Regions from separate parts of the Rossellomorea sp. NRS-1567 genome, predicted to be linked through region 2. Evidence: predicted binding sites of a transcription regulator. Region 2 holds the regulator's gene; each other region holds the start of a gene.

Region 1 (10,610 bases), on a different contig from region 2:
AGTGAAGAGCAGCTTCAGTCTATTAAAGCGAAGAATGAGCGTCGCAGAGAAAGCCTTGAAGCTTTCCGTAATGAAATTAAAGACGAAGCTCATCAAACAGAACAATAACAACCGCAACCCGAACGGACAAGGCTCTTTAGAGTACCTGGCTGTTCGGGTTCTTTCGTCAATATAAGGTTAGCAGGCTCCACACTCTTAAGCCTATTTATTCAATGCCTTCTCCATCTATGTTAAAATGAGGAAGGATACTGACTAGATGAAGAGGGTGTAGAGGATGCATATTGCTGAAAAAACCATAGAGGTACGATACGCAGAAACCGATCAAATGGGTGTTGTGTATCATGCGAATTATCTTGTATGGATGGAAATAGGAAGAACGCAGCTTATTGAAGATCTCGGCTTTAAGTACGCTGATATTGAAAAAGAAGGGATTCTTTCTCCAGTTATCGATCTGAATGTCAGCTATAAATCACCGGTTCGTTACGGGGAAAAAGCGTTTATTAAAACGTGGGTTGAAGAATATGATGGTCTCCGCATTACATATGCTTATGAAATTTATAATGGTCAAAACCAGCTGGCCATCACGGGACAATCGAAACATGTTTGCGTGAAGCAAGAAAACTTCCGTCCGATTTCTATACGTAAAATGTTTCCTCATTGGCATGAAGCATACGAGAAGGTAAAAAAGTAATTTCTACATATTGAATTATCTCTTGAAAACTACTTTACAGAAGCATGACAGAAAGGAAAATCTCCATGGCATTCGGGTTAACCAAACGTGAATTACTTGCATGGAAGCAGTGTGTAAAACGGGGAGAAATTGCATTTCTCACTCATTATTGGCTTGATGACCGATTCCCCCATGCACGATCTGTCACGAAAGTGGGCTGTTGTGATCTTGATACATTAACACAGTGGGGAGATAAATACGGGTTGAAAAAAGAATGGATTCATGAGAGGGAAGACGGTTTTCCTCATTTCGATCTATTGGGAGATATTCAATATGACATTCTTCTTAAAGAGGGGCTCCACGACCATATCTCACGCTTTATAAACCGAAAATGAAAAGGCTGGCGAATGCCAGCCGCTTTCCATGCTACCTTACTTTTTGTACTCATATGAAGGTTCTTGAAGTTTATCGTCAAACTCGACGTATAAATCATGACCATCAAAAAACCATAAATCTCTCTCTTCAATAAAAAATTCCATGTTCTCGATTTCAATTCGTTCGCCGAGATCAACCGGTTCGGCTTTGTTCACTCCTAATGAAAAACTATCATGCAGAGGACTGGAACCTCCATAGCGTACATAAAAACGAACTTGATCGCCTTCCTCTACAAGCATTTCGTTCTTAAACCACGTTAGAGCTTCTTTTGAAATATGTATCTTCATTGATGAGACTCCTTTCTCTACAGGTATTCCTTCAGAGTGTTTCATGTTTCTTTACAAAGAAGGTTTCATTTCATATTATATACATAGAAAAGAAGGAACATCTACTAATACGCATAAAGGATGAGATGGATGAATACACAAGCATTATTATACTACATAGGTGCATTTATATTTGCCGGTTTGAGTGTATTGACGTTCCTGCAATTACACGATGCGAAATATCAGATGGAAGCAGGCACCTTTATTATCGTTGCTGCACTCATTTATTATGGGATGGTCACTCTATTCTTTAAGGGCAGCCGCAAAACTTTCTTGGTGGCCAATGCCTTATTGGCTGTATTGGCCCTTGGAGGCATATTCTTTAATTCATTGCTATTCGGTGGACATTAAAAAAAACGAGCTTCCCGTAGTGGAGGCTCGTTTTTGTATACCTTAGAAAATTCAGGTCAGCACATGGGCATATGGATGGCTTTAGGAAGTCACCTTCAGCCGGCTTTTTATTATTCAGGCAGGCCATTCACCATATGGGAAACCATTTCTTCTTCTGAATAACCAATCAACCCATTCTTCTTAGCAAATTCAAGAGGGTAGATTCGGTAATTATTGTAATGATTTTCTGAAACAAAGGTTGGCTGGAATTCAATGGAAGGGAACGTAATTTTAGAACCGCCCGGATTCATCCTTTTTTCTACTTGAACCGTAACCATTCCTCCAATATCTTTGAAATCATCTTTTTGTCCTGAAAGAAAATTCCCTAATGAATAGATTACTACAGCATCCCTGCCATCGCTCGTTTTGTATGTTTGGATTGGCTGCAGAACGTGTGGATGATGGCCAAAAATGATATCAACACCATTTTCCGTTAACACATTGGCCAGTCTTTCCTGTTCCTCAGTAGGGAAGCGTTGATACTCATTTCCCCAATGCAAACTCAATACGACTAAATCAATGTTCATACTTTTAGCTTTCTTGATTTCTTGTATCATGTTTTGCTCGTCAATCAGATTGACTAAGTAGTCCTTCCCCTTTGGCACAGGGATTCCATTTGTTCCATATGTGTATGAAAGCAGGGCAAACTTGATACCGTTTACATTGAATGTGCGAATTCGCTCCTTGTCTTCCTGACTTTTAAAGGCACCCACATATGGCATGGATATCTTCTCATAATAGTCGATTGCACTCAGAAGACCTTTTTCTCCTTGATCCAATGAATGATTATTGGCAGTCGTGACTGCATCCACTCCCACGTCCTGTAAGGATTTCACAATTTCTTTCGGACTATTGAAAAGCGGGTAACTGGAAACGCCAAGTTCCTCACCAGCCGGGGTTGATTCCTGATTGGCAATAAGGAAATCAGGGGCAGCCAGCATGTCCTTGATCGGTGAAAACATAGGGGTGAAGTTATACCCATTTTCATCTTTGGCATCATTATATACGGTATCATGGAGAAGAATATCTCCGATGGCGGCAAGTGTTGCATTCGACTTTATCGATTTCCCCGAAGCTTGAACTTCTTTCGTCGTATGGAGCAAAGGGTAGAGCTTCTCATTCTGTTTTCCTTCAGCAGAGGTGTTCCAGTCTGAGTATTGCTTATTTACAAGAAACCCGATCACTAAGAGTAAAGGAACACAAAGGAATACTCCTGTCATTAATCGCTTTTGATTCATATTCATCATCCTTTATATTTACACTACCTCTATTTTACAAAATAAAAGGGGAAAGCGGGGCATATTTAGGAAAATACTGAAGTATATTATCATATTTTTGTGAATTTTAAACTATTTTGTTTAATCATGATGTTGTTAACCTTTTGATATCCATCATCTTTCTCAAACGACTGGAAAGGTATACCTATTTGATTGAACTAAAACCATAAAAAAAGCCACCTCTGCAGCAGAAACTCTCCTATAGAATAAGGAGGAGCCTGTTGCTTAGGTCGCTTTTTTACTACAGCCATTTGATTTTAGGTTCCGTTTTATTTTTGATTCGGACAATATTCGCACGATGCCTGTAAACAACGAAAATGGTCAGGATTCCAACGACTATAATGAGTGGAATATCTCCCGTGAAGATGGAGTACGTAAAGGCGAGCACTGCTGCTATCATTGAAGAGAGTGATACATACTTGGTTGCATACAAACAGATGAAAAAGACAGCCAATAAAATTAAAAATAAGATGTAATTATAGCCTAGAAGAACACCCGCAGAGGTTGCTACTGCTTTTCCTCCTCTAAAGTTTGCAAACACGGGATACATATGACCAATCACAGCAAATACGCCAGCCAATAACATATGTACATCACTTTCAAATAGTAATGGTAAGAGAGTGGCTACCGTTCCTTTTAAAATATCCATGATTGTGACAATCATCCCGGCCTTCACACCCAAGGTTCTGAACGTATTGGTTCCGCCAAGGTTTCCACTTCCATGCTCACGGATGTCTTTACCGTAGAACGTCTTCCCAATCAGTAATCCTGAAGGGATGGAGCCTAATAAATAAGCTAATACAAGTATAAGGGCAAAAATCATCATCACTGCTCCTTTTAAAATAACTAATCCGTTCTTATTTTAACATGTTTTCCATAGGATGGGGAGAAAATAAGTGAAAAAATTAGTACCTGTTCATAAAAGTAGATAATATCTTTTATTCCTCATAAATCTGATTCACAAGGAGGGAAGTATGTTAAAATAGACTCACTTTACATAGTTGAAATGAAGGTGTACACATATGCAATTATTTTTATCGGGCTTTCAATGGGTGGCCTTTATGGTCGCAGGCTCAATCGCCGCTCCTATTGCCATAGCTGACCTGTTTCAATTGTCTCCGGCAGATACGGCAGGGTTCATTCAGCGGACCATCTTTGTGTTAGGGGCTGCCAGTCTTATCCAAGCATTGGTTGGTCATAAACTTCCCATTAATGAAGGCCCCGCCGGATTGTGGTGGGGGGTTTTCGCCATCTATGCGGGCTTTTCAGGAACCCTGTACAGCAGTCACGAAGAAGTGCTGACCGTTTTACAGGGGGGGATGATTGTTAGTGGTGTGATTTTCTTTATTCTGTCTGCAACAGGACTATTAAAGAAGTTATCAACCTTATTTACACCAGCGATTACATTTATTTACTTAATGCTATTGATTCTTCAATTAAGCGGATCTTTTATCAAAGGGATGTTCGGGATACAACATGAAGGACAATCTCTTCAACCGTTTGTCTTATTAGGAAGTATCATAACCATCCTTTTGGCATTATACTTTTCAGGTCATAAACGAAAGTGGATCCAACAATACTCCATTATTCTTGCCCTACTATCGGGATGGCTAGTCTTCATTCTCATGGGATTGGGTGAAAGCGTGACTGTTTCTGACAGCTGGTTTTCACTACCGGATGTGTTCGTCTTTGGAGCACCTGTATTCGATACGGGAGTCATTGTGACATCCATTTTCATTACATTCTTGTTAACGACCAATATGATTGCTTCCATTCGAGTGATGGAAGAGGTTATGAAGGCAAAGGGACAGCCCACATATGAAAGATTTACGAAGAGCGGCTTTGCTTCGGGATTGAATCAGCTGTTCGGTGGAGTATTCTCAGCCATTGGTTCTGTACCCATTTCCGGGTCTGCCGGTTTTGTTGCCGCTACAGGGATGTATTCCATTATTCCCTTTTTCCTTGGAAGTGCGCTCATTATGATCATCAGTCTGATCCCGAAAGTGATGAATCTATTCGCAAGTCTTCCAGCTCCAGTTGGCTATGCCGTTACCACGGTCATCTTCATCAAAATGGTCGGGCTTGCTCTCGGAGAGTACAGAAAAGAAGAGAACGTCGAAAGAATCCATTTTGTCGCCGGCATTTCTCTCATTGTAGGGGTAGGAGCCATGTTTGTGCCCCCGTCCGCTTTTAAAGACATGCCTGTAGTGGTCGCCTCCATTTTAAACAACGGTTTGATTCTCGGAACCATCACAGGAATCATCGTAGAACAATCTATTCTGTTAAAGAACAAACAACACCCTGAAGCCGGCAGACAATAGTTTGCCGGCTTTTTATTGTCTTGTACAGCCAGGAAGTATCTTGTATGAGGAATCCACATTATTCATAAACTAAGGCCACAAAGGCAATTCCTTGGACAACATGTTTACCTTTTGTATAATGAGGGTATCCCTTCTATGTTTAGAAAAATTTCTCAGTTCATAAAGCAGGTGGAAAAATGATTGAATTTAAGAATGTCACGAAAGTCTACGAAGATGGTACAGAAGCCATAAAGGGTATTAACCTGACGATTCCAAAAGGAAAGCTTGTTGCCTTGATCGGGCCTAGCGGATGTGGGAAGACGACCACGATGAAAATGATCAATAAGCTCATTTCACCTTCCAGTGGAACGATTCTGATTAATGGTAAAGATACTTCAAAAACCGATGAAGTGGAGCTCAGGCGTAATATCGGCTATGTCATACAGCGTATCGGATTGCTTCCGCACATGACAATTGAAGAGAATATCAGTCTGATTCCACGTTTAAAAGGATGGAAGAAGGAACAATATGAAGGCCGTGTAGATGAGCTTCTAAATCTTGTCGGACTTGATCCTGAAGTGTATCGTAAACGTTACCCGCTTGAGCTTAGCGGAGGACAACAACAACGGGTGGGCGTCATTCGTGCCCTGGCAGCTGAACCGCCTATCATTCTAATGGATGAACCCTTCAGTGCACTTGACCCGATCAGCCGGGAGCAGCTTCAGGATGAATTGAAAAGCATCCAAAATGCGATACATAAGACGATTGTGTTTGTCACACATGATATTGACGAAGCGTTAAAGATCGCTGATGAAATTGCAGTGATGCGTGATGGAGAAATTGAACAGATCGCTACGCCATCAGAGCTTTTGTCCCAACCTGCAAATGAATTCGTTCGGGCATTTATCGGTGAGGACCGCCTGAACGCTCGACAAACTCAACTGCAAGTAATCGACATGATGGAAGACAACACAAATTACGTGCACTATGAAGAATTGGAATATACTTCAATACCTTATGACGCAACGGTCCAAGAAGCGGCAAGAGTACTACTTGAGGCTGGAAAAACCTATCTCATGGTGACTAAAGACGGCCAAAAGCTAGGAAGCGTCACGGCCAGCGGGATTCTTCGTGCAGTAGCCTCAGAAGGGAAAAAGGAGGCACGCTCGGTATGAATACATTCTCACTACTGTTTATCAACACCATTTCAAATCGCTCGGATGCCATCGTAAACGGATTATTTGAGCATCTGTACTTATCATTCGTATCCATTTTTATAGCGATTGCCATCTCTTTGCCGCTGGGTATATACATATCACGAAAAAAACAAACAGCTGAATTTTACATCGGGATTACAGCCATTTTCCAAACCATCCCCAGCTTAGCACTATTTGGCTTTCTCATTCCCCTATTAGGTACAGGTAGTATCACAGCGATTATTGCCCTGACCGTGTATGCACTCTTACCGATTCTCAGGAACACGTACACGGGGATCATCGGGGTTGATGAGGGAGTCATAGAAGCGGGCAGAGGAATGGGGATGACAAACTCACAGCTTTTGTTTAAAGTGGAGCTCCCTCTCGCCCTGCCGTTCATTATGGCGGGTATAAGAACCGCAACTGTCTTAACGGTGGGAGTCGCGACGCTTGCAACCTTTGTAGGCGCGGGTGGACTGGGTGACCTCATTTACCGGGGACTATCCACTTGGAATAATTCTTTAGTTCTTGCAGGGGCCATTCCTGCCGCTTTACTTGCACTTTCTTTCGACTTTTTATTAAAGCTTCTTGAAAGAATGACAACACCTAAAGGATTAAAAGCACGTAAATAAATCACATTCAAAGGAGAGTAAGAATGAAAAAGAAATTAAAACCAGTTATTTTATTAATAGTCCTATCCTTCATCATCGCAGGTTGCGGAAATGGAGGGGGTAAAGACACGATTACGGTTTCAGGTAAGATGTGGACAGAGCAGTTTATTTTAACACAAATGATGGCTGAGCTTCTCAAAGAGAAAACAGACCTGGATGTTAAAGTGGAAGAAGGACTGGGAGAAGTATCGATTTTGACACCCGCTCTTGAAAAAGGCGACATCGACGTATATATCGAGTACACAGGAACCGGACTCGAAGCGGTGTTAAAAGAGCAAGCAAAGGAAGGGGCTTCAGCTGAAGAAATTCTATCTCAAGTCCGTAAAGGATACGAAGAAAAGTTCAATGTGACATGGTTAAAGCCACTTGGATTCGAGAATACGTATACCCTTGCTTATACTCAAAATCAGGACTTTGATGCCAAAACGTTCTCTGACCTTGTTCCCCTATCGAAGGATTTAAGCTTTGGAGCGCCGCATCAATTCTATGAGCGTGAAGGTGATGGGTACGATGCATTTGCCGAAGCCTACGGTTACGAATTCAAAGCGAAAGAAAGCTTTGACCCGAACATTATGTATGAAGCAGTTAAGAACGGAGATGTAGATATTATTCCGGCCTTTACAACCGATGGAAGAATACAACGTTACAATCTGAAAACGACTACGGACGACAAAGGATTCTTCCCACCATATGATGCCGCTCCTATCATCCGTCAAGAAGTTCTGGAAGAGCATCCTGAAGTAGAAGAAGTCCTGAATGAATTAGCAGGACAAATCTCTGAGGAAGAGATGAGTGAGATGAATGCCAAGGTGGATATGGATAAACAAGATCCTAAAGACGTAGCGCGTGAATTTCTCCTATCCAAGGGATTAATTGAAGAGTAAAATGTTAGAAGTGTCAGAAAGGATAGAGGAATGGCAACATCCTTTGTCCATCTGACACTTCATTCTGTTTAGGTATATTTATAAAATTTTGATAAATTAGAGGGAAATATGGTATAAAAGAAGAATAGGACTTAAGGAACAGTTAAAGAATGAATGGATAAGGAACGATGAAGGAGTTGTAATCATCTATGGAAAACCCATCCCGACAAGAAATTGGAAACATCCTTAAACAATCAAAACGCATTGCCGTGATTGGATTAAGTGACAATCCTGCACGAACATCTTATATGGTATCGAAAGCGATGCAGGATCAAGGTTATGAGATAATTCCTGTAAATCCAACCATTGACACCGCATTGGGCGTTAAAGCGGTATCTTCTCTGAAGGAGATTGAAGGACCGATTGACATTGTCAATGTATTTCGCCGCTCAGAATTTTTGCCACAGATCGCGGAGGAATTTGATGAAATCGATTCTAACGTGTTTTGGGCGCAACAAGGTGTAATGAATGAAGAGGCTTATCGCTTTTTGAAAGAACGTGGGTATACAGTCATTATGGATCGCTGTATTAAGGTTGAACATGCTTTAACCAAATAACTCTCACTCGTAACAAGCGGCTCTTACCGCTTGTTTTTTTTTCGGATGGGCTTTTCTACTTTCATTACTAAAAAATCCGGTCCATACACAAGAAAACAGTCCGATATCAGAGCCGTTCTAGGAAATTACATTTGCGAAAATCAAATAAAACGCTACAATATAGCATAGTGGTTTACCTGAGAAATGATCAAAACAGGTAAACGAACAAACGTTCTTGTGTTATAGTTAACATATACATAACCAATACTACCGTACAAGCACTATTTACGGTTAGAGAAGTTTTGAAAGGGGAATGTTCGTGGCCAACCAGAATAAGACCATGGATTACAATGATGATGCCATTCAAGTATTAGAAGGTTTAGAAGCCGTCCGTAAGAGGCCTGGAATGTATATAGGCTCTACAGATTCAAGAGGATTGCATCATTTAGTATACGAAATTGTCGATAATTCGGTGGATGAAGCATTAGCAGGCTTCGGAAATGAGATTATTGTTACGATACATAAGGATAATAGCATCTCTGTCCAGGATAAAGGACGCGGGATGCCTACTGGAATGCATAAGCTTGGCAAGCCCACTCCTGAAGTCATTTTGACTGTGCTGCACGCAGGAGGGAAATTCGGACAAGGCGGGTACAAGACCAGTGGCGGATTGCATGGTGTAGGTGCATCAGTCGTAAATGCCCTATCTGAATGGCTTGTGGTGACGATTGAAAGAGATGGAACGAAGTATGAACAGCGTTTCACAAAAGGTGGAAAACCGGAAACCACTCTTGAGAAAATCGGAAAAACGAAAAAATCCGGAACGTGTATCCATTTCAAACCTGATCCGGAGATTTTCAGTAATATCACCTATAATTATGAAACGATTTGTGAGCGTCTAAGAGAATCTGCATTCCTTCTTAAAGGATTAAAAATTGAAATCATTGATGAGCGTCATGATCTGAAGGAAGTCTTTCACTTCGAGAGCGGGATCCAGGCCTTTGTTCAATACTTAAACGAAGAAAAAGATGTGCTTCATAATGTAGCTTTCTTTGAAGGAGAAAATCATACGATCGAAGTGGAGTTCGCCTTTCAATTTAATGACGGGTTCTCTGAAAACATACTGTCATTTGTAAACAATGTTCGTACAAAAGACGGAGGTACCCACGAAGCCGGAGCAAAGACAGCCATGACCCGTGTCTTTAATGAGTACGCCCGGAAAGTTGGAATTCTAAAAGATCGGGACAAAAATCTTGAAGGGACCGACATTCGTGAAGGGCTGGCCAGTATCGTTTCTGTACGTATACCAGAACATCTCCTTCAATTTGAGGGGCAGACGAAAGGAAAGCTTGGTACGAGTGAAGCACGTTCCGCTGTGGATGCAGTTGTTTCGGAGCACCTTCTATATTTCTTAGAAGAAAATCCCGATACAAGCTCCCTTCTTATTAAAAAATCCATTAAAGCCGCCCAAGCCCGTGAAGCAGCACGTAAGGCAAGGGAAGATGCGCGTAACGGAAAGAAACGAAAGCGATCTGAAACCGTTCTATCTGGTAAATTAACACCTGCTCAATCGAGAAATCCTCAGCGCAACGAGCTCTATCTCGTGGAGGGGGATTCTGCGGGAGGTTCAGCGAAACAAGGTCGTGATCGTAAATTCCAAGCGATTCTTCCACTTCGGGGGAAAGTCATCAATACGGAAAAAGCCAAGCTTCAGGATATCTTCAAAAACGAAGAAATCAATACCATCATACATGCGATCGGTGGCGGAGTCGGTCCGGAATTTAACGTCGGCGACATCAATTATGACAAAATTGTCATCATGACCGATGCCGATACGGATGGAGCCCATATACAGGTTCTGCTATTAACCTTCTTCTATCGCTACA
Region 2 (10,610 bases):
GAGCTGCTCCCATAGGCATTCCAGGGTGTCCTGAACCTGCTTTTTCAATTGCATCGATAGATAATGTACGGATTGTATTAATTGCTAATTGATCTGTGTTATCAAACATATGTCAGACATCCTTCCTTTTAATGTACCTTATTAATATTAATCTTCTTTGTTAGTTTATACAACTATCTTGAATGATAACATGACTTTATGATCGTTGAAAATAAAAAACCTTATGATTTCATAAGGGTTAAGAATGAAAAAAACGGCCAGGTCCATTTTAAAATGGACCTGGCCGTTCATTAATCTAATGCATTTTCTTTTTAGTCTGTATATCCTGGATCTTCTTAGGTGTCACTTCATTACCTTCCGGATCAAAGATTCTTGTATTTTCAATGGTCCCTTTCATCGATTGACGAAACGTTTCCAGGTATTCTTTTCTCAACTTGGACTGCTCTTTTGCTTCTTGCTCGGTTAGTCCGCTACTTTTAGACTTTTTGGCAAGTTCATTGATTCTATTCATTTTCGTTTTTGAAAGCATCTATAAAAACTCCTTTATTGCATAGTCAGCAAATTCTAAAACACAACTAAAATTCCAACGTATTTCTATCGTCATGTTACTAGATTCAAGAAGATAAAACAAGAGTTACGCATTTTCAACTGAAGTCATATATTCTTTAAAACGCCTATGTACCGTAGCTTTAGAGACATCATACCCGAACCCTCTTAATGTTGCTGCAATTTCAGCAAAAGTCAGTTCGTTCTTCCTTAAACGAACAATTTCCTCAACCGGTACTTCGATCCGCTCTCTTCCATCCACATTTCCTTTATTCTTTAGATTTTTATGAGGTTGAAAACCATTTTCCACTGCCCTTTTCATCCCTCGTCTGATTTTCAAATTATGGAGTTTTCTTTGATATTCCTCAACCATACTTACAATATTAATCACCATAGAATCAGATTCAGATAAGTGAAGCTCCCCACTATGGGTTTGACTGATAATCTTGACTTCCTCTTTTAGTAAACAGTGAATGAGAGCAATTTTGGCATTCCCTCTGCCAATTCTTGTTTCATCCTGTATGAGAACAGCCTCAATCGACTCATCTTTAATCAAATCAAGAAGTTCAAGAACACCAGGACGATCTAATTCAAAACCGCTTGCTTGATCTTTTATGATAGCAGCCACTTCGTATTGGTGGTCTTGCGCTAATTTCACTAGTTCCTCTTCTTGGCGTTCCAAGGATGTTTCCTGCGTGTCTTTCTTTGTACTGACTCTGCAGTAAATTACTGCCTCCATCTTCTATCCCTCTATTCTTCGTTCATTACCAATTCATAATCTGAATGGGTAGATAATGTTGGATTTTCTATTGGTAACACAAGTGATTCACCTGGTTGGATTGAGAATGATGTGAGATTATTTTCCTCTCCGACCCAAGCGATAAATTCTTCCACCGTCATAGAATATTCTTCATTGTACTGTTTGGCAATAGTCCAAAGTGTATCTCCATCCTGAACAGTGATGCTTTGGTAAGAAGGTTGACTTGCCGTGACTATTAGAAAATATACCGCTGATAAAAGTGCTAAGACAAATAAAATAATAATGTAAGAGAAACGATTCCAAATATGTGTTAACATAATAAAACCTCCATACGAATGTTTGTTCTGTTTTTTGTTACACTCATTGTAATACGAACATTCGTTTGGTGTCAACAGAAATTCGAACTTATGTTTGTACCGACCGGAAAGACATGCTATAATGGGAACATAAGATCTATAATAGAGGTGCGTGAACATGACAAAATTGTCTAAAAGACAGCAAGACATACTAGAATATATTAAAATTGCAGTAAGAGAAAAAGGGTATCCACCTTCCGTACGGGAAATTGGGGAAGCCGTTGGTCTTGCTTCTAGTTCCACCGTACACGGACATCTGGCCAGGTTAGAGAGCAAAGGTCTTATTCGTAGAGATCCCACTAAGCCAAGAGCCATTGAAATCTTAAACCTTGAAGAGGATACGATCCCACGCCAACGAGTTGTGAATGTTCCCTTAATTGGTAAGGTGACAGCCGGTCAACCTATTACAGCCGTAGAGAATGTAGAAGAATTTTTCCCGTTGCCAGAGCGTATGGCACCTTCAGATGAACAGGTCTTTATGCTTGAGATCATGGGTGATAGTATGATAGAAGCCGGAATTTTAGATGGGGATTTTGTCATCGTGCGTCAACAGCAAACAGCGAATAATGGAGACATCGTCGTAGCGATGACAGAGGAAGATGAAGCAACTGTAAAACGTTTTTTCAAAGAAAAAGATTTTGTACGATTACAGCCAGAGAACTCAACAATGGAACCGATCATTTTACGTAATGTATCCATTTTAGGAAAAGTTGTCGGAGTTTATCGCCAAGTACATTAATACGTTAAGCCGCTATGTTTAATAGCGGCTTAATTTTTTCTATACTTTTGAAGGTTCTAAAAAGGGCAGTGGGTGGTAGCATTTTTCGCTACCACCCACTGCCTTTTAATTAATAGCAATTATTAAGGATTAATACATTTGAATGTATTGCTCGCGCTCCCAAGGGTGTACTTGTGTACGGAACATATCCCATTCGATCTCTTTCGCTTCCACGAAATGTTCGAAGATGTGTTCTCCAAGGGATTTAACAATTACTTCATTTGTTTTAAGATTTTCTAATGCAGCGTGTAATGTTGCTGGAAGATCAACGATTCCTGCTTCTTCACGCTCTTTTTTGTCCATCACATAAATGTTGCGGTCGATTGGTTTAGGTGCTGGAAGGTTACTTTTGATTCCATCTAATCCAGCTGCCAGTAATACAGCCATCGCCAGGTATGGGTTAGCCGCCGGGTCAACACTTCGGACTTCAACACGTGTGCTTAATCCACGAGAAGCAGGGATACGGATTAATGGGCTGCGGTTACGTGCAGACCATGCAACATAACAAGGTGCTTCATATCCAGGGACTAAACGCTTGTATGAGTTTACAGTCGGGTTCGTGATCGCTGTAAAGTCAGTTGCATGTTTAATGATACCTGCAAGGAATTGACGAGCTGTATCGCTTAATTGCAGATCTCCCTTTTCATCGAAGAATGAGTTTTCCCCATTTTTGAATAGGGACATGTTACAGTGCATTCCTGATCCATTTACACCAAATAGAGGCTTAGGCATGAATGTTGCATGTAATCCATGCTTACGTGCAATCGTTTTAACCACTAGTTTAAATGTTTGGATATCATCACATGCTCTTAATGCACTTGCATATTTAAAGTCGATCTCATGTTGACCAGGGGCAACTTCGTGGTGAGATGCTTCGATTTCAAATCCCATCTCTTCCAGTTCTAATGCGATATCACGACGGCAGTTCTCACCTAAATCGGTAGGAGCTAAATCGAAATAGCCACCGTTATCGTTTAATTCTAAAGTCGGATCACCATTTACGTCTAATTTAAAGAGGAAGAATTCCGGCTCAGGTCCTAGATTGAAGTCAGTAAACCCTAGCTCTTCCATTTGACTTAAGATGCGCTTTAAATTGTTACGCGGATCTCCTTCGAATGGAGTGCCATCTGGATTGTAGATATCACAGATTAGTCGGGCTACTTTTCCTTTTTCAGCTGTCCATGGGAATACTAACCAAGTGTCTAAATCAGGGAATAAGTACATATCTGATTCTTCAATTCGAACAAATCCTTCAATTGAAGATCCGTCAAACATCATCTTGTTATCTAATGCCTTTTCAAGCTGACTAAGAGGGATTTCTACGTTCTTAATCGTCCCCAGAATGTCAGTGAATTGAAGTCGAATGAACTTGACACCTTCTTCATTCGCTAATCTTAAAACATCTTCTCGAGTATACTTTGCCATTTTCGTGTTTCCTCCTCAAGTTTATTAAAGGTATTATTTAATGAAAAAAGCGGGACATGTCACCTTGACGCAATGATGCTTTAGTAAATCGACCAGAATGCATCAATTCATTTCGAAGTAATTTACGCAGCTCGTCATCGGATAGATCCTGTCGTGCTTTTTCTTCCTTTTCATTACTTACGTCAGATACTACTTTACTTTCATTATGACTGGATACCGCAAATATTTTCTTAATCCCAGCCATGTTGATGCCTTGATCTAACAGATCCTTTACTTCCAATAACTTATCAATGTCATTCAAGGAAAAGAGCCTACGATTCCCCTCAGTACGCGCAGGGCTGATCAATTGGTGCTCTTCATAGTATCGAATCTGACGAGCTGTTAGGTCCGTGAGCTGCATGACAATACTAATCGGGAATAATGCCATCGTTCGACGAATTTCACTTCCGCTCATCTTGATTCCTCCTTTTGTTTTCCTTCTTGACCTTATTATATGTAATGTAAGGAGTTCTGTCAATCAAATGTTAGTTTTTCTTACATAAGAATTCAGAAGAAAAGGATAGTCAGATTTAGACTATCCAATTACTACTTTATTATCCTTTTGTCACAGTGATTAAACCTTTTTCAATCAAATTATCTACTGCTGAGCAAACAGCAATTTTCACGTGGGCGTAAGTTAATCCCCCCTGAACGTATGCCAAATAAGGCGGTCTTATCGGTCCGTCTGCAGATAATTCAATGCTGGAGCCTTGAATGAATGTACCTGCCGCCATAATGACATCATTCTCATAGCCAGGCATATAGTTGGGATATGGAGTAAAATGAGAATTTATAGGTGATGCAAACTGTATTGCCTGACAAAATGCGATCATCTTATCTCTGTCATCGAACTGTACGGACTGGATTAAATCTGTTCGCTTTGCATGGGGACTTGGATTTGTATTCATGCCAAGTTCCGTTAAGAGCGCCGATGTGAAGACGGCCCCCTTTAATGATTGTGCCACCACATGGGGTGCCAAAAAGAAGCCTTGATACATTTCTTGCAAGCTATAAAGAGATGCCCCCGCCTCTGCCCCTATTCCAGGGGATGTCATTCGATATGAACATGCCTCTACGTATTCTTTCTTTCCTACGATGTAACCCCCAGTTTTAGCAAGACCTCCGCCAGGATTTTTGATAAGGGAGCCTGCCATTAAGTCTGCTCCGATGTGACAAGGCTCCCTCTCTTCTACAAATTCACCGTAGCAGTTGTCAACGAAGACGACCATTTCAGGGTTGATCTCTTTTACAAAATCAATCATTTCTTTGATTTCTTCTATAGTAAAGGAAGGTCGGTTGGCATATCCTTTTGAACGCTGAATCCCCACCATTTTTGTTTTGGAAGAAATCGTTTTTGCCACCTCTTCAAAATCGACCTTTCCTGACTGGAGTAAATCTACACTTTGATAGCCAATTTGAAAGTCTTTCAGTGACCCCGTTCCTTCGCCGCGAATCCCAACAATTTCTTCCAGGGTATCATATGGTTTTCCCGTTATGTACACTAGTTCGTCCCCAGGTCTAAGTACACCAAATAAGGAGATGGAAATCGCATGAGTACCTGAAATAATCTGAGGTCGTACCAGCCCTGCTTCTCCTCCGAATACATCGGCATAAATACTTTCTAATGTGTCTCTTCCTGCATCGTCATACCCATAACCTGTGGAAGGTATGAAGTGAGAATCGCTTACACGATGCTTTTGAAAAGATTTAAGTACCTTGAACTGGTTATTTTCAGCTCGTTCTTCAATTTGGTAGTGTATATCTTTAATGCTTGCTTCAACTTTTGTTACCAATGGTTTTAGAGTGTTTCCGTGCACTAATTGTTCAAACATGAGGTTTTTGTTTCCCTTCTACCTTTGAAATTTCTTGATGCTGCCTGCGATTGGATGATCTTCTAAGTGATAGCCCGTCAATTCGTAAACCTGGCTTTCTTCTATAAATTCTAATTTTCTTAGGATCGTATCCTTTTTTAATTGCGAAAGGAGCTTCCCTTCACTTGCTGGGATGAGCACATGATAGGATGTCATATATTTTTTCACGATTTCTTCAATTCTTAATAAAAGCTGACCTCGATCCTCTTCGATCAAGGCACTGATCATGATATGATCCCATTCACTACCCGGAACAAAGTCAGGATCCACCACATCCCGCTTGTTGTAAATCGTTAACTGAGGAATTCCTTTCATATCCAAGTCTTTCAATAATGACTGAACCGTTTTTTCATGCTGACTGTAATCTGGATTTGAACTATCCACTACATGTAGAAGAAGATCCGCTTCCTTCACCTCTTCCAGGGTAGAACGAAATGCCGCTACTAATGTAGTAGGGAGGTCCTGAATAAATCCGACAGTATCCGTAAGTAATGTTGAGTAGCCACTGGGCAAGGGCATTTTTCTTGTCATCGGGTCCAATGTTGCGAAGAGTTGATTCTCTTCATAAGAATCTGCTAATGAAATTCGATTAAACAAAGTCGATTTCCCAGCGTTTGTATAACCTACCAGTGCAATTTGAAAGGCTTTATTACGCTTTCTTCGTTCACGATACCTTTCTCTATGCTCGACAATGGTTTGTAATTGTTTCTTAATATCATCAATTCTGCGATGAATGTGACGCCGGTCACTTTCGAGTTTTGTCTCACCAGGTCCTCTTGTTCCAATCCCTCCACCCAATCTTGAGAGAGATGCTCCCTGCCCGATTAATCTTGGAAGTAAGTATTGAAGTTGTGCAAGCTCTACTTGTAATTTCCCTTCTCTTGAACGGGCGCGCCCAGCGAAAATATCCAGAATGAGTTGAGTTCGATCGATCACCCTTGCATGTAAATCTTTCGATAAGTTTCGTATTTGACTCGGAGAAAGTTCATCATTAAATATGATGATATCCGGTTCGAATTGTTCTTCCAACATGACCAGCTCTTCTACTTTCCCCTTCCCGATATATGTACCAGGATGAACGCGGTCCCGTTTTTGAGTGAGAGCAGCCACAACTTGACCTTGAGCTGTTTCAGTCAGTTCTTCAAGCTCCGCTAAACTATATTGAAAACGCAAGTCATCTTCTTCCAGTTGACACCCAACCAGAATGACTTTTTCCTTCATTTCATTCTTCAATAAACATCCTTCTTTCTGTACATTTCATTTTCATCTTCATCATAACAAATCCGACTCGTAAACTCTATGTTAAAAGCAGTGAAAAATGGTTGCAATTAAGTGCAGACGTGTTAAAATCAGTATGTTTGAATTTACGAAATCACACTCATTCAAGAATCTACATAATGGCATGTAGCATATTGTAATAGGGTTAGGAGGAATGTGTATGACTTGGGAAGTATTGAGTATTGTAGGTACCATTGCTTTTGCTATTTCAGGAGCTATCATTGCCATGGAAGAGGAATACGATATCCTCGGTGTTTATATATTAGGAATTGTCACAGCATTCGGTGGTGGAGCTATTCGGAATTTACTGATTGGGGTCCCTGTTTCCGCTCTATGGGAGCAAGGCATGTTGTTTCAGATTGCCCTCCTTTCCATAACAGCTGTCTTTCTTTTCCCTAATAATCTCCTAAAACACTGGAGAAAATGGGGGAATTTCTTTGATGCCATAGGCCTATCAGCTTTTGCTATCCAAGGAGCACTGTATGCTTCTGAAATGAATCATCCGATAAGTGCTATTATTGTAGCAGCTGTACTGACAGGGAGCGGTGGTGGTATCATTCGTGATCTCCTTGCCGGTCGTAAACCTTTGGTGCTTCGGTCAGAAATTTATGCTGTGTGGGCAGTCCTGTGTGGAGCAGCAATCGGGCTTGGAATTGTCCATTCAGCCTTTGAACTCTACTCTTTATTCGTGATTACAACAACATTACGGGTGCTATCCTATTTATATAAATGGAGGTTACCCAATAGGAGCTTACGAGCACATGTATAATAAAAAAATGCATTCACTTATGAATGCATTTTTTTATAGATTTTTATATTACTAGATGTTTACTAAGTATAGTCATTCAGATGACCCTTTGTTAAACATTAAATCATTGCTGCGGATTGTTACTAAATCATGTCGATCATAGCAATTTTCCATTAGTAGCCTCATGGCCTGAGCACGAATAGACTTCTCTAATACATTTCGTACATATCTGCCATTTGAAAATGCCATAGGAGATAATGTATTTTTTGCTGTGTGAAGGTGTTCCCGAATCTTTCTTTCTGCATCATGACTTAATAAATATTCCTTTTCCTCTAACATCCTTCTGCCGATTTCCATCAGCTGATCAACTGAATAATCAGGAAAGTGAAAAACGAGAGGAAATCGTGATTGGAGGCCGGGATTCAAGGTAAGAAAGTGTTCCATTTCCCTCGAGTATCCTGCCAGGATCAAGATGAATTCATGCTGCTTATCTTCCATATGTTTGACAAGTGTATCAATGGCTTCTTTCCCGAAATCCTTCTCTCCCCCTCTGCCCAGTGAATACGCTTCATCGATGAACAAAATTCCTCCTAATGCTTTTTTGACAAGGTCTCTTGTTTTCTGAGCTGTGTGACCAATATATTCACCAACCAGATCAGCTCTCTCTGCTTCAATTAAATGTCCTTTAGATAGTACATTCATTTTCAAGAACAGTTTTCCAATAATCCTTGCGACAGTAGTCTTTCCTGTACCAGGATTTCCTTTAAACATCATATGAAGGGCTTGTTTTCCCGCTTTCAACCCCATTGTTTCCCGTTTCTTATTAACATATATCCAAGCATAGATTTCTTTCACCATTTTCTTCATTTCTTCCATTCCGACCAGAGATCCAAGCTCTTCTTCTATTTCTTTTAATGCGACATGCTCTTGAGGGAGCGACTGAGGAACGGAATCATGCCTCAACGTATCTTTTACTGAACTCCGTTTTTGAGAATTCAATACAATGCTGATTTGACCATTATTTTTCATTCTCATTGGTTGATCCAATGGATTCACCTCACCATTCTTAAGACAGTATACGCTCCTGAAGATTTTAGGGTGACAAACGCCTATATTTCACCTGTTTTTTTCGACAAATAAGAAGAATTCTGTCTATTCCTGCGCTTTCCCGAGAAATAAAAAGAAATACGGAGTGATTTGCTTCGTTTATTTTTCATAACGTTTCATCGTATTCATAACTATTGAAAACTAAATTGGAACATTATAAGTGAGGGACATATAAAAAAAGCCTCTCTTATCATCCTATTCACTTACTTTTCGTTTCATTAATTATTTCTTGCAATCATGAATCAGATTCATGTCATGTATGATAAATCATACTGAAAATGACTACAAAAAAAGCTGCCCCTAGAGGCAGCTTTCGCTGTTTTTTCCTATTAATTGCTTTGTTCTTCAAAATTTATTTGGACATTACGCTGTGGAGCGAATGTTGAAATGGCATGCTTATAAACAAGCTGCTGTTTTCCTTCGCATTCAAACAGCACTGTAAAGTTATCAAAACCTTTCACTTGTCCACGGATTTGGAATCCATTCAGTAAAAATACCGTACATAGTGAACTCTCTTTTCTCAATTGATTAAGGAATTGATCTTGGATATTAATGGATTGTTTCATGGTTAGTCCTCCTCTTCTATCTCTACATTACTTATTCGACTTTAATTGTAGCTTTCCTGCAATAAATTCTGAAATATCCTCAATATTTTTGGTGCGTTGGCTCTCATTTGTCATATCGAACCAGGCAACATCCATTTTATTTCTGAACCATGTAAGTTGGCGCTTTGCATACCTTCTTGAATTTTGCTTTAGGCTTTCTATTGCCCGTTCCAAGCTGACTGTACCATCAAAATAATCGTAAAGTTCTTTGTACCCAATGGCTTGAACAGACTGAACATTTCTTATTCCTTCATCGTATAACTCTTTTACTTCTTCTAACAAACCTTGTTTCATCATCAGATCAACGCGAAGATTTATTCTTTCATAAAGTCTTTCCCGATCCATGGTTAACCCAATTAATGCAACTTCGTACTGCAGCTCCTGTGATTGCTTTTCTTGATACTCAGACATTGTCTTTCCAGTACAATGATAAACCTCCAAAGCACGAATGACTCGTCGGGTATTATTCCGGTGAATATTCCCTGCTGAAACGGGATCCACAGATACTAACCGATCATGAAGCCACTCGGAACCATTTTTCTCAAGGCTTGCTTCTAATTCCTCACGATAGTGTTCATCACCTGGAGTTTCAGTGAATTGATAATCGTATAATACCGACTGAATATACAGTCCTGTACCCCCTACTATAAGAGGGACTTTTCCACGTGAGTGAATCTCTGAAATTTTCTTTCGGACCAGTTGCTGAAAGTCTGCTACAGAAAAGGATTCCCCTGGATCTTTAATATCAAGCAGATGATGTGGGACTCCTTCCATCTCTTCAGGTGTGATTTTCGCGGTACCGATATCCATTTTTTTATAAACCTGCATGGAGTCACCACTTATGATTTCGCCATTATACCTCTTGGCAAGTTCTATACTTGTATTGGTTTTCCCTACAGCAGTGGGACCAATAAGAACGATCACTTTCTCTTTTTCAATTCTTGTCATACGTTCACTGCTTTCTATGTAAATGTTTCGTTACATATTATCGTACCATAATGATAGAGGTTGTTAAATCACATCTTGCCAGTATACCCAATTCTTTTATGTTTATTCAATATAAGAAGCTGTTTCCTCCTTTCTTCTTAGAAGTGAAT
Region 3 (10,610 bases), on a different contig from region 2:
TTACCGGTGCCTCTGGAGGAATCGGGGAACAAATGGCCATTAAAGTAGCAGAAAACGGCGGTAATCTCGCCTTGATTGCGCGTCGCGTCCATCTGCTTGAAGCATTAAAAGAAAAGCTCATAACCGAATATAGTTGTAAGGTGGAAGTGTACCCGTTAAATATAACGGATTACGACGAAATCCCACGCACCTTCAACACCATCCTGAAGGACTTTGGAGCGATTCATGCCTTGATCAATAACGCAGGCTATGGAATATTTCAGGAAGCACATGAAACATCATTCCAGGATGTAAAGGGAATGATGGACGTGAATGTTCTTGGACTTATGGCATGTACGGGAGAAGTCCTTCCTTATATGCGTCAACAAGGTTCCGGTCATATCATCAACATTGCCTCTCAGGCAGGTAAGTTCGCTTCGCCAAAGTCGAGTGCGTACTCTGCCTCTAAGCATGCTGTACTGGGATATACGAACAGTTTAAGGATGGAAGCGAAAAGGTACGGTGTGAGGGTGACTGCGGTGAATCCCGGGCCGATTGCCACAGACTTTTTCTCCATTGCCGATGAATCCGGGACGTATGTGAAGAATGTAGAAAAGTTTATGCTTGATCCGGCAGATGTCGCTCAAAAAGTCGTGGAAGCCCTTTTTACCAATAGGAGAGAAATCAATCTGCCTCGATGGATGAATATGGGAAGTGTCATCTATCAATTATTCCCATCTTTTGTCGATAAAGTAGGAAATAACCTTTTCTTCAAAAAATAGTGAAACTAAATCATGCTCTCATTCGTCTAATCTAATAAGGGGGGAGTCTATGAAGAAGTGTTTGACTGTTCTGATCATTTGTTTCTGTTTTCTATTTACCGGTTGCGGGCCTGCAACATCTGTAAATTCATCACAAGAGGGCACAAATTTCATAGGCTTTATTACCCAGCTTGAAGATAATCAAGTGCTTATTAATGATGTTTGGTTTTCTTTCAGTGATCAAACCGTCATGAAGACAGACAAGGATAAAAAACTGCAAAAAAAAGATATTGAAGTTGGGAAAAAAATAAATGTGACATTTGACGGTAAGCTCCAGGAATCATTCCCGCGCAGAGCTTCTGCAGATCAATTGGTTTTTCTGACAGATCAACAAAGCAAAACCGAAGAAAGCGCCGTTAAATTAGTCATGAAAGACCCTCGATTTTCACAAGTCGTTATACAATCCATCGAAAAAAATCCTACAGGCTTATATTCAATACGATTCAAAGATCTCTCCATTAACAGAGATGTACACGTCATTGTGAATGTGGACAATGACCGGGTGATTGTGCCCATACATACCTCTACAAAATGACAAAGAAGAAAGCATTGGTTTATAAACCAATGCTTTCTTCTTTGTCATCTATTTCATAGAGTTGAAATTTCCTGTCAATCATCTTCATGATCCACTGTCTATCCATATTTCCATCTCACCTTGAGATTATACGGGACAAAATGAGGGTATGCATCAGAGAGTGGAAAAAATAGTTGTTTTCTTTCATGAATGGCTAGAATGTTCGTTTCAGAGGAAAACTATGATTATTGTTGGGAAAAGGATGTGGATGTATGATAGGGATTCTTTTAGCCCTGATCCCCGCAGTAGCATGGGGAAGTCTTGTGTTTGTAAGTGTAAAACTTGGAGGGAATGCCTACAGTCAAACGGTTGGGATCACCATTGGATCATTATTGTTTGCGGTTGGCGTATTCTTCATCAAATCCCCGGAATTGACGTTATTTGTGTGGGGAATCGGCTTCATCTCCGGCGTCTTCTGGGCAGTCGGTCAAGTCAATCAATTAGCGAGTGTAACGTTCATCGGAGTTGCGAAAACCGTTCCGATTTCAACGGGAATGCAGCTGATCGGAACGACTCTCTTTGGCGTTTTAGTGTTTAAGGAATGGAAAACGACAGAAACGATCCTCCTCGGTAGCGGAGCCGTTTTAGCTCTGATTATTGGTGTGGTGTTAACATCATTCACACAAAAATCCGAGGGAGATGAAAAGTCTCAACTAAAAAAGGGTCTACTCACTTTATTGCTATCCAGTTGCGGATACATAGCCTATGTCGTCATTTTAAGATGGTTTGATATTGACGGATGGGAAGCGATTTTGCCACAGGCGATTGGAATGTTTATCGGGGCGGTTGTCATTACGTTCAGGCATAAGCCCTTTACAAAATATACGGTGAGAAATATCTTAACCGGTCTGATGTGGGCATCGGGGAATTTAGGGTTGCTGCTTGCGCTTCCACGCATCGGGGTGGCAACGAGTTTCTCCCTATCTCAAACAGGGATCGTCATTTCTACCCTTGGAGGTTTGTTTTTCTTAGGTGAAAAGAAATCCAGGAAGCAAATCCTTCTCGTCATTGCAGGGTGTGTTCTTATCATTATAGGCGGTGTTCTATTAGGCTTTACGAAAGATTAAGGAGGAATGGATATGTATTCAGATCTAACAGGGAAGGTTGTCGTTATATCCGGAGCTGCTACTGGAATAGGAAAGGCGATAGCCAAACGATTTGCCAGTGAAGGCTGTAAAGTGGTCATTAATTATTTCAAAGAAGAAGAAAATCCTGAAGGACTAGTAAGGGAAATCGAAGAAGCTGGGGGAACAGCCTCCATTATTCAAGGTGATGTGTCAAAAGAAGCAGACGTTCAGGGCTTTGTTAAATTGGCCCATGATACATATGGTCGCCTTGATATCTATGTGAACAACGCAGGAATCGAGAATGAGGCACCCTCTGAGAATCTTTCACTCGAAGATTGGCAGAGAGTCATCAACACAAATCTGACGGGGACCTTTCTCGGGTGCCGTGAAGCAGCGAAATACATGCTTGATCATAATATCAAAGGGTCGATCATCAACGTTTCTTCCGTTCATGAAATCATTCCGTGGCCTCACTTTGCTCACTATGCAGCCAGTAAGGGTGGGGTGAAATTATTAATGGAAAGTCTTGCATTGGAATTCGCCCCTGATGGGATCCGGGTCAACAATATTGCTCCCGGGGCCATTGATACTCCCATCAATGCCGAGAAATTTTCCGATCCCGAAAAGAAAAAGGGAGTGGAAAAGCTCATTCCCATGGGCTATATCGGAGAACCGGAGCAAATCGCTTCCTGTGCAGCCTTTTTGGCTTCAGAGCAGGCAAGTTATGTCACAGGGACCACCCTCATCGCTGATGGGGGCATGACGAAATATCCAGGATTCCAAGCCGGGAGAGGCTGATGGGAAAAAGGCCAAAATCAATGTGTGATTTTGGCCTTTTCTGTTTTTGGCAGAGTAAGTATTCTTAATCGACTATGGTGATAATTGGTGGATTTTCTAAGTATTTCATGAAGTTCGGAACGTCTTCTCCAACCGCTTTCCATTCTTCTGAAGCAAATGCTTCTTTCATATCCGCTTTGTTTTCAAACTCGATTTCCGTTATTAGGTAGAGTGACAAATCCGTATTCTGATTGGATACAACCCGCTGTACGTTCGCATTTTTTACATGAGGGACCTTTCCTGCAATCGGCATATGGGTGTTAAAGTAATACTCCTCGAACCCCTCTTGATCCTTGGGCTTTTCATACATCACAATCACTTTCGCCATGTTACTCCTCCTCGTCCTGACAATTTGTGTTCATATGAATTTTAGCAATTATAGGAAGATGTGACTATGCATTTCGTAACAAAAATCTCGACAGTATTTGCCTTTGATTATCTTTGAAATGCTTGTCGGGCCTACCCAAGCCGCCTCCGCTTTTCTTTTTTCCAGCTCCAGGGCTTAGAGGCTCGAGGTCATAAGTCAAACATACCAAAAAGGCAAAGAGCGCCTTTCCGGCATGTTTGCCTTATGCTTGTCGCCTCTGACCAAAGCCCTTCCGCTTTTCTTGTTATTCTCTCTATTTCCATTAATTTTAGTTGAAAGGGAACGTATATTCGTATAGAATCATAACTATACTATATAAGAACATTTGTTCTATTTTAGGTAAAATGGAGGACGAATATATGACTGTCGATTACAGTGTGCTGCCACACCATAAGATTCTGTGCATCGATATGAAGAGCTTTTATGCTAGCTGTTCGGCTGTCATGCTGGGTCTCGATCCCCTTGAATGCCATTTGGCCGTAGTTGGGGATCGAGACCGCCAAGGAAGTATTGTGTTGGCGGCATCCCCCAGGCTGAAGAAGGACTTTGGGATCAAAACGGGCTCGCGGATGTTTGAAATCCCAAAGGACCCGCGCATCCGGCTTGTAGAACCAAAAATGGCTACGTATGTCAGGATCTCGACTGAGTTGACCCGGTTATTCCATCGCTACGTACCGAAAGATGCCATTCATACGTATAGTGTGGACGAAAGTTTTATTAAGATTGATGGAGCGACGAATCTTTGGGGGGATGCCACGACCATTGCCGGTAAAATCAAGGATGATATGGAAAGGGAGTTTCAACTTCCCTGCGCCATAGGCATCGGTCCCAATATGCTGTTGTCTAAGCTGTGCCTGGATCTCGAAGCAAAAAAAGAGGGGATTGCCGAATGGACCTATGAAGACGTTCCGGAAAAACTGTGGCCGTTATCACCTTTACGTGAAATGTGGGGGATTGGCGGACGCTTAGAAAAAACGCTCAATCGCATGGGCATTTTCTCTGTCGGGCAATTGGCGCAGTATGACCTGGAGAAGTTGGAGGCCAAGTTTGGCGTTATGGGCAATCAGCTCTATTACCACGCATGGGGAGTTGATTTATCTGAAATAGGAGCACCGATCATGGATGGTCAAATCAGCTTTGGCAAGGGGCAGATCCTGTTGCGCGATTATAAGGAGAAAGGGGAAATCAAACGTGTCATTTTAGAAATGTGTGAAGAAGTCGCTAGGCGCGCCCGCACCCATCACAAGGCGGGGAGAACAATAAGCTTTGGCGTCGGTTACAGTCACGAAGAATTTGGTGGAGGGTTTCACCGGTCGCGGACCATCGAGGAGCCGACCAATATCACCATGGATTTATATCGTGTATGCCTGGAGTTATTCGAAGAGAATTACAACGGGAAAACTGTACGGAAAATCAACATCGCTCTTTCAAATATTGTAGATGATGGGGCCTTGCAGATTTCTTTGTTCGAGCCGAATCGATGGGAGAAGCGGGAGCTGGGGTATGTAGTGGATCGAATCCGAAATAAATATGGATCAGCAGCCCTTCTCCGAGCCGTATCCTATACAGAAGCAGGAACAGCAAGGCACCGTGCCCGCCTGGTCGGTGGACATAAATCGTAAATATAGGAGGTGAGAGGATTGATCCGCGATCGAGGAAGAATCAAATGGACATCTATGATGCTGCCGGAGCACGTGAAATTACTGAGGGATTGGGCAAAGGAAGATACGCACGAGAAAAGGATCGAACTTGACGAGCAGGAACTGGACAGGATGAATGAAGTCGTCTCAGAGGCGATGGAGTTTGGGAAATTGGTGTCGATTACTCACTATGTAAAGCACCGTCATCAATTATCGATTGGAACCGTTCACCATGTCGACTCACTGGAAGGGAAGCTGCACGTCGTAGACAGGTTCGAAGACGTACACTATATTCCACTTGCAAGCATTGTGGACATTCGCTTTTTCGATTGACAGCCCAATGAAAAGAGAGACTTCACCAGGGTGAAGTCTCTCTTTTCATTCCATTTACTCTTCGTCCAATACTTTTTCTGCGCGCACACATGATTCGAATTTTCCTTTATGAGATGCGTCACAAAACGGCATGTTTGTAGATAAACCACAACGGCAAAGAGTAAACACTTGTTTCGTTGGAAATACATTTCCGTCAGCATCAATCAGTTCCACGTCCCCGCTTACACGAAAAGAACCATTATCATTCACTTTAATTTGAGCTTTTGCCATGAAAAACCACCCTTTCTATAAAATACAAAAGAATCCCCCTTATCGATAGTAAATTGAAAACAGGAAAAATGCAATATTCTAAAGGAAACAAATGAAATGTGATAATATGGTGGAGTAAGGGAGGTCGTAGAATGAAGATTGAATTAACGAATGAAGCAACCAAAAAGATTCAAGGTAAAATAGATAATCAAACCGGATACCTGAAATTAAAGTATGATACAGAGGGGTGTGGCTGTGTCGTAAGTGGAATTCCTACTTTATGGTTTGTACATGAACCTGAAGAAGGGGAAGATATAACGATTGAAACCAACAGCTATCCGATCCTGGTAGAAAAATCTAAAGTGGTGTTTCTTGATGAAGACCTGAAAATTGATTTTTCTTCCCAAAGTAACACGTTTCAATTAAAAAGCCCCGGGCAAATCATAAATGGAAGAATGAACTTTCTGATGTTTCCGGGGGAGTAAACATAAAAGCCTCAGATCTGAGTACATCCGGGATCCGAGGCTTTTTATAAATATAAAGCCATTTATGTATCGTGATGGATGTTGCAGCGGTAAATGGTTCTATAAATACTAATCTAGTTCATTCACCAATTCCTCAAACAATCGGGCCACTGAAACCCCTGTCTTCCACCCATCCATCCCGTCCTCTACAGACCAACACGCAGATAAAACCGAATGACAGAACCCGTAACGAATCAACCGTTCATAAGAAAGGGAGAGTAGTGAGGCCATTGTTTTGATTCTGTATCGAAGCAGCTCTATTGGAATATCCCATTTACTCCATTCATTTAATGTAAACTGAATGCAGTCATATTCTCTCTCACCGATCAGCCCCTTGGGATCGATGGCCGTCCAACCCGAAGATTCCGAGTAGAGAATGTTCCCGTGATGCAGATCACCGTGTAGAAGAAAGAAATCGGTGGAAGTACTGAGCAACTCAGGAAAAAGGTTTTCAGCTTTTAAGACGAGATCTGCAGGTATGGGCCCACTTCCTCCATTGAATCTTTCCCGCAGGCGCCCAATTCCTTTTGACCAGGCCTGAACGGTAGGGTAGGGATGATGGCTGACAGGTTTATGCCATAAACGGTGAGCCACATGGGCAAACACCTGCAGGACCTCTTCTTCATCGTCAACGGAGTGAAGGGAGATTCCCGGTGTCAGGCGATCTAAAAGGATCCATCCCTCCTCCTTATTGAAATCGAGGACTTCCACCATGCCCCTTCCTTGAAAATCTTGAAGAGCATGAAACTCATTTGAGAAGTCGTTGTTCGGGTACCCGATCTTTAGGACCGCAGTCCGTTCATGATCAATTCGGACAGGAACCACAAAATTGTAGCTTAATGAAAAGGGCTCGCCATAGGTTAAGCGCAGCCTGTCTTCCAAAATCACCATGAGCTCTTCCACGTTTGAAATCCATCCTTCACCCGATTCCCCGTACATGGTTTGCATTTTTGATCTGAAATCAGTTGGAATCAAGAGACATCATCCCTTTCATTTAATACAAATTGATGAAGAAACCGTTGAATCACGTGTTCATATTCCTCGGGGTTGTCATTATACGATTGAGCATGAGTGCCCCGGAAATCCAGAAACAGCTCTTTGGGTCCCTGTTTTTTTTCAAATAAATCCTTCGTCATTTGAGGCAGGATAAAGTCATCATTTGTGCTGTGGATAAATAACACGGGTTTTCTGATGTTTTGAACAACCGATATTGGTGATAAATCCTTTAATGTGTACCCTTGTCGCAGCTTTAGTGTGCCGCCTACGAGGGGGAGGAGAAATTTTGCCGGCATCTTCACTTCTACGCTCATACGATAGGCGAGCTGTTCACCAAAGTCGGAAAAAGGGCAATCGGCAATATAAAAATCTGCCCGATCTTCCAAACTGCCTGCATATAAAAGCAGAGTAGCTGCACCCATGGACTCCCCGTGGATTCCGAAGAAAACATCCTCGCCTTCCCGACGGATCAACTCATCCACAACGGCCTTTAAATCATACTTTTCAAAATACCCGTAACTTGTCGTCTTCCCGCCGGACTCCCCATGACGCCTGTGGTCATAAATCACGGCATTGAAACCCTGTTTGATGAAAAGGTTCATATACTTGATCGAATTCCATTTGTTTTCTGTCACCCCGTGGGAAAAGATCATGAATTTTTTATGGGGGTGAGGCTTCACGAAAATGGCTTTAATGCCATATCCGTATTGTGAAGGGATCAGCACCTCTTCTTTAGGAAGGGAGTCATAATCCTCTTCTATCAGCCTGGTCGAACCTGTTTCACGTGACCGGATAAAGTCATCCCCCTTTTTCGGTAAATACATAAAACGATTCGTAATATAAATCCCAAGCAGACCTATGGACGAAAGGGTACCGCCAAGGATGGCAAGTTTTTTTCTCATCTTCATCACCTCAAAGCAAAATCATTCATACTCATATTGTAGCAAAAGGAGGAAAAAAGAGGAATTTTTGAATAGGGGAATACAAAGAAAAAGTGTCCCTTAAGAAGAGACACTTTCATGAATGGGTACTTATGATTTAGCATTTTGACCTTTAGTAGGATGAATGGCTTTTTCAAGTTCTTCCTTAGCCATCGGGTTAGAAACCGTATCTGAGTTAGGTTTGCCCTTTTGGCTGAAGCCTTTATCGCGTTTTTGACTCATGAACTCATCTCCTTCAAGTATTATCTACTTTAGAATGCTCGAAGGAGAAAGATGGTATTCATGATTGATTCAATTCATACAGACGGTAGTAACCGCTTTCAATGGGGCGACTGACATGGGGCTTCACCAGCTCGATGGCATGAGCCAGCTTCCCTAAATCAATTCCTGTGGAGATTCCCATTTCTTCTAACATATACACGACATCTTCAGTCGCTACATTCCCTGTTGCACCAGGGGCGAAAGGACAGCCTCCAAGTCCACCGGCAGAAGTGTCAAAGCGGTCAACTCCCGCTTGAAGCGACGCAAGGATATTAGCAAGTGCCATCTTACGGGTGTCATGGAAATGCGCTGTCAGTAATGTGTGGGGCAATTCCTGTTTCAGTAACGCAAAGAGATGATAGGCTTCAGATGGATTAGCTCTTCCTATCGTATCGGCGACGCTCAATTCATCCACGCCCAATGAAACAAATTCCCGACAAAGAGAAAGGGTATCCTCTGGTAAGACCTTCCCTTCATATGGGCAGTAGAAAGCGGTGGAGATGCAAGCTCTCACGAAGTAACCCCGCTCTTTTAACTCTGAAATCAGAGGGGCCAAGCCTTCAAGAGCTTCATCTGTCGTTTTATTAATGTTTTTCTGATTAAACGTATTGCTTACCCCTACAAATACGGCCACTGATCGACAGCCCGTATCATATACCCGCTCGATTCCCCTTTTATTGGGAGCGAGAACGATATCTCTTGAATCAATCGTCATGCAGGAGTCAACAATATCACTCGCATCCTTCATCTGGGGAACCCATTTGGGAGATACAAACGAAGTCAGCTCCATTTCCCTGATTCCCGATTGCTTCAGTCGAAGGATAAACTCTTTTTTTACATCAGTCTGAACAAAGTTATTCTCATTTTGTAATCCGTCTCTCGGACCTACTTCAATAATCGTTGCTTTTTTAGGTAAATTCATAATTTCCCTCCCTCTTTCATTTTAAGAAAATTTCGACATATAAATCAATATAAAAATTTTTTGACGAATTTAGAGGAATTTAACCGCTTACATAGAATGAGTTAAAGTGGAACTGTTTTTAAAGGTTAGTCATAGGCAAACCAATCAGTCAGAAGAGAAAGGGAGGAAGAAAGATGTCGAATGAAGTCGTCATTGTGAGCGCAGTGCGCACAGCCATCGGAAGCTTTAACGGATCATTAAAAGGCATTTCAGCTCCGGAACTTGGAGCGATTGTCATTAAAGATGCCCTGGAGAAGGCTGGTTTAAATGCAAGTGATGTAGATGAAGTGATCATGGGGAATGTATTGCAGGCAGGATTAGGTCAAAATCCGGCTCGCCAAGCATCCATCAAAGCGGGACTCCCTGAGCATGTGCCTGCCATGACCATTAACAAAGTGTGTGGATCAGGATTAAAAACGGTCCATCTGGCAACGCAGGCCATCCTTGCTGGGGATGCGGATATCATCGTTGCAGGTGGAATGGAAAATATGAGTCAGGCTCCATATTTACTAAAAGGAGCAAGAGAAGGATACAAAATGGGAGACCAGAAAGTAGTCGACAGCATGATTTCCGACGGCTTATGGTGTGCCTTTAATGATTATCATATGGGCGTAACGGCAGAAAATCTTTGCGACCGCTATTCCCTTACACGTGAAGAGCAGGACGAATTTGCGGCCTGGAGCCAGCAAAAGGCAGCTGCTGCGATTGAATCCGGCCGATTTGAAGATGAAATCGTCCCGGTACATATCCCCGTGCGAAAAGGGGAGCCTGTTGTATTCAACCAGGATGAATTTCCCCGTAAAGGGTCGACTGCCGAGAAACTTTCCGGCCTTCGGGCAGCCTTCAAAAAAGAGGGCACTGTAACAGCTGGAAATGCATCGGGCATCAATGATGGAGCCGCTGCAGTGGTCGTCATGTCGAGGAAGAAAGCCGACGAACTGGGTATCACGCCTCTAGTGACGATCAAAGGAAACGCCAATGCCGGTGTTGATCCGAGCGTTATGGGAATCGGACCCGTTGCGGCCGTTAAAAAAGTATTGGAAAAAACAAAGCTGACGAT

The links. Region 2 encodes LexA, which represses DNA repair genes until DNA is damaged. Its sites were predicted from a motif close to CGAACATATGTTCG; they were not measured.
Region 1: the regulator LexA is predicted to act here: its motif matches at 8,947-8,960, upstream of parE (DNA topoisomerase IV subunit B).
Region 3: the regulator LexA is predicted to act here: its motif matches at 3,925-3,938, upstream of ACIFOD_RS00080 (DNA polymerase thumb domain-containing protein).

What each region holds. Positions count from the first base shown of each region.
Region 1 covers NZ_JBITPL010000030.1:69,567-80,176, forward strand. The annotation lists gene tlp (small acid-soluble spore protein Tlp) at 1-108, shown strand, start outside; gene ACIFOD_RS20740 (acyl-CoA thioesterase) at 275-691, shown strand; gene ACIFOD_RS20745 (hypothetical protein) at 757-1,065, shown strand; gene ACIFOD_RS20750 (HesB/YadR/YfhF family protein) at 1,102-1,392, opposite strand; gene ACIFOD_RS20755 (hypothetical protein) at 1,522-1,782, shown strand; gene ACIFOD_RS20760 (CapA family protein) at 1,893-3,059, opposite strand; gene plsY (glycerol-3-phosphate 1-O-acyltransferase PlsY) at 3,340-3,921, opposite strand; gene ACIFOD_RS20770 (purine/pyrimidine permease) at 4,121-5,419, shown strand; gene ACIFOD_RS20775 (ABC transporter ATP-binding protein) at 5,596-6,573, shown strand; gene ACIFOD_RS20780 (ABC transporter permease) at 6,570-7,226, shown strand; gene ACIFOD_RS20785 (glycine betaine ABC transporter substrate-binding protein) at 7,250-8,149, shown strand; gene ACIFOD_RS20790 (CoA-binding protein) at 8,338-8,745, shown strand; gene parE (DNA topoisomerase IV subunit B) at 9,044-10,610, shown strand, end outside.
Region 2 covers NZ_JBITPL010000015.1:249,229-259,838, reverse strand. The annotation lists gene tkt (transketolase) at 1-109, opposite strand, end outside; gene ACIFOD_RS10675 (DUF896 domain-containing protein) at 296-529, opposite strand; gene ACIFOD_RS10670 (YneB family resolvase-like protein) at 635-1,285, opposite strand; gene yneA (cell division suppressor protein YneA) at 1,297-1,623, opposite strand; gene lexA (transcriptional repressor LexA) at 1,781-2,401, shown strand; gene glnA (type I glutamate--ammonia ligase) at 2,531-3,865, opposite strand; gene ACIFOD_RS10650 (MerR family transcriptional regulator) at 3,903-4,319, opposite strand; gene ACIFOD_RS10645 (aminotransferase class I/II-fold pyridoxal phosphate-dependent enzyme) at 4,459-5,736, opposite strand; gene hflX (GTPase HflX) at 5,755-6,996, opposite strand; gene ACIFOD_RS10635 (trimeric intracellular cation channel family protein) at 7,214-7,822, shown strand; gene spoVK (stage V sporulation protein K) at 7,895-8,848, opposite strand; gene hfq (RNA chaperone Hfq) at 9,238-9,474, opposite strand; gene miaA (tRNA (adenosine(37)-N6)-dimethylallyltransferase MiaA) at 9,502-10,461, opposite strand.
Region 3 covers NZ_JBITPL010000001.1:4,590-15,199, reverse strand. The annotation lists gene ACIFOD_RS00105 (SDR family NAD(P)-dependent oxidoreductase) at 1-761, shown strand, start outside; gene ACIFOD_RS00100 (DUF3221 domain-containing protein) at 811-1,335, shown strand; gene ACIFOD_RS00095 (GRP family sugar transporter) at 1,590-2,441, shown strand; gene ACIFOD_RS00090 (glucose-1-dehydrogenase) at 2,454-3,239, shown strand; gene ACIFOD_RS00085 (EthD family reductase) at 3,304-3,606, opposite strand; gene ACIFOD_RS00080 (DNA polymerase thumb domain-containing protein) at 4,005-5,267, shown strand; gene ACIFOD_RS00075 (YolD-like family protein) at 5,286-5,618, shown strand; gene ACIFOD_RS00070 (CDGSH iron-sulfur domain-containing protein) at 5,673-5,888, opposite strand; gene ACIFOD_RS00065 (iron-sulfur cluster biosynthesis family protein) at 6,020-6,352, shown strand; gene ACIFOD_RS00060 (aminoglycoside phosphotransferase family protein) at 6,461-7,366, opposite strand; gene ACIFOD_RS00055 (alpha/beta hydrolase) at 7,363-8,289, opposite strand; gene ACIFOD_RS00050 (hypothetical protein) at 8,419-8,550, opposite strand; gene ACIFOD_RS00045 (hydroxymethylglutaryl-CoA lyase) at 8,609-9,511, opposite strand; gene ACIFOD_RS00040 (acetyl-CoA C-acetyltransferase) at 9,685-10,610, shown strand, end outside.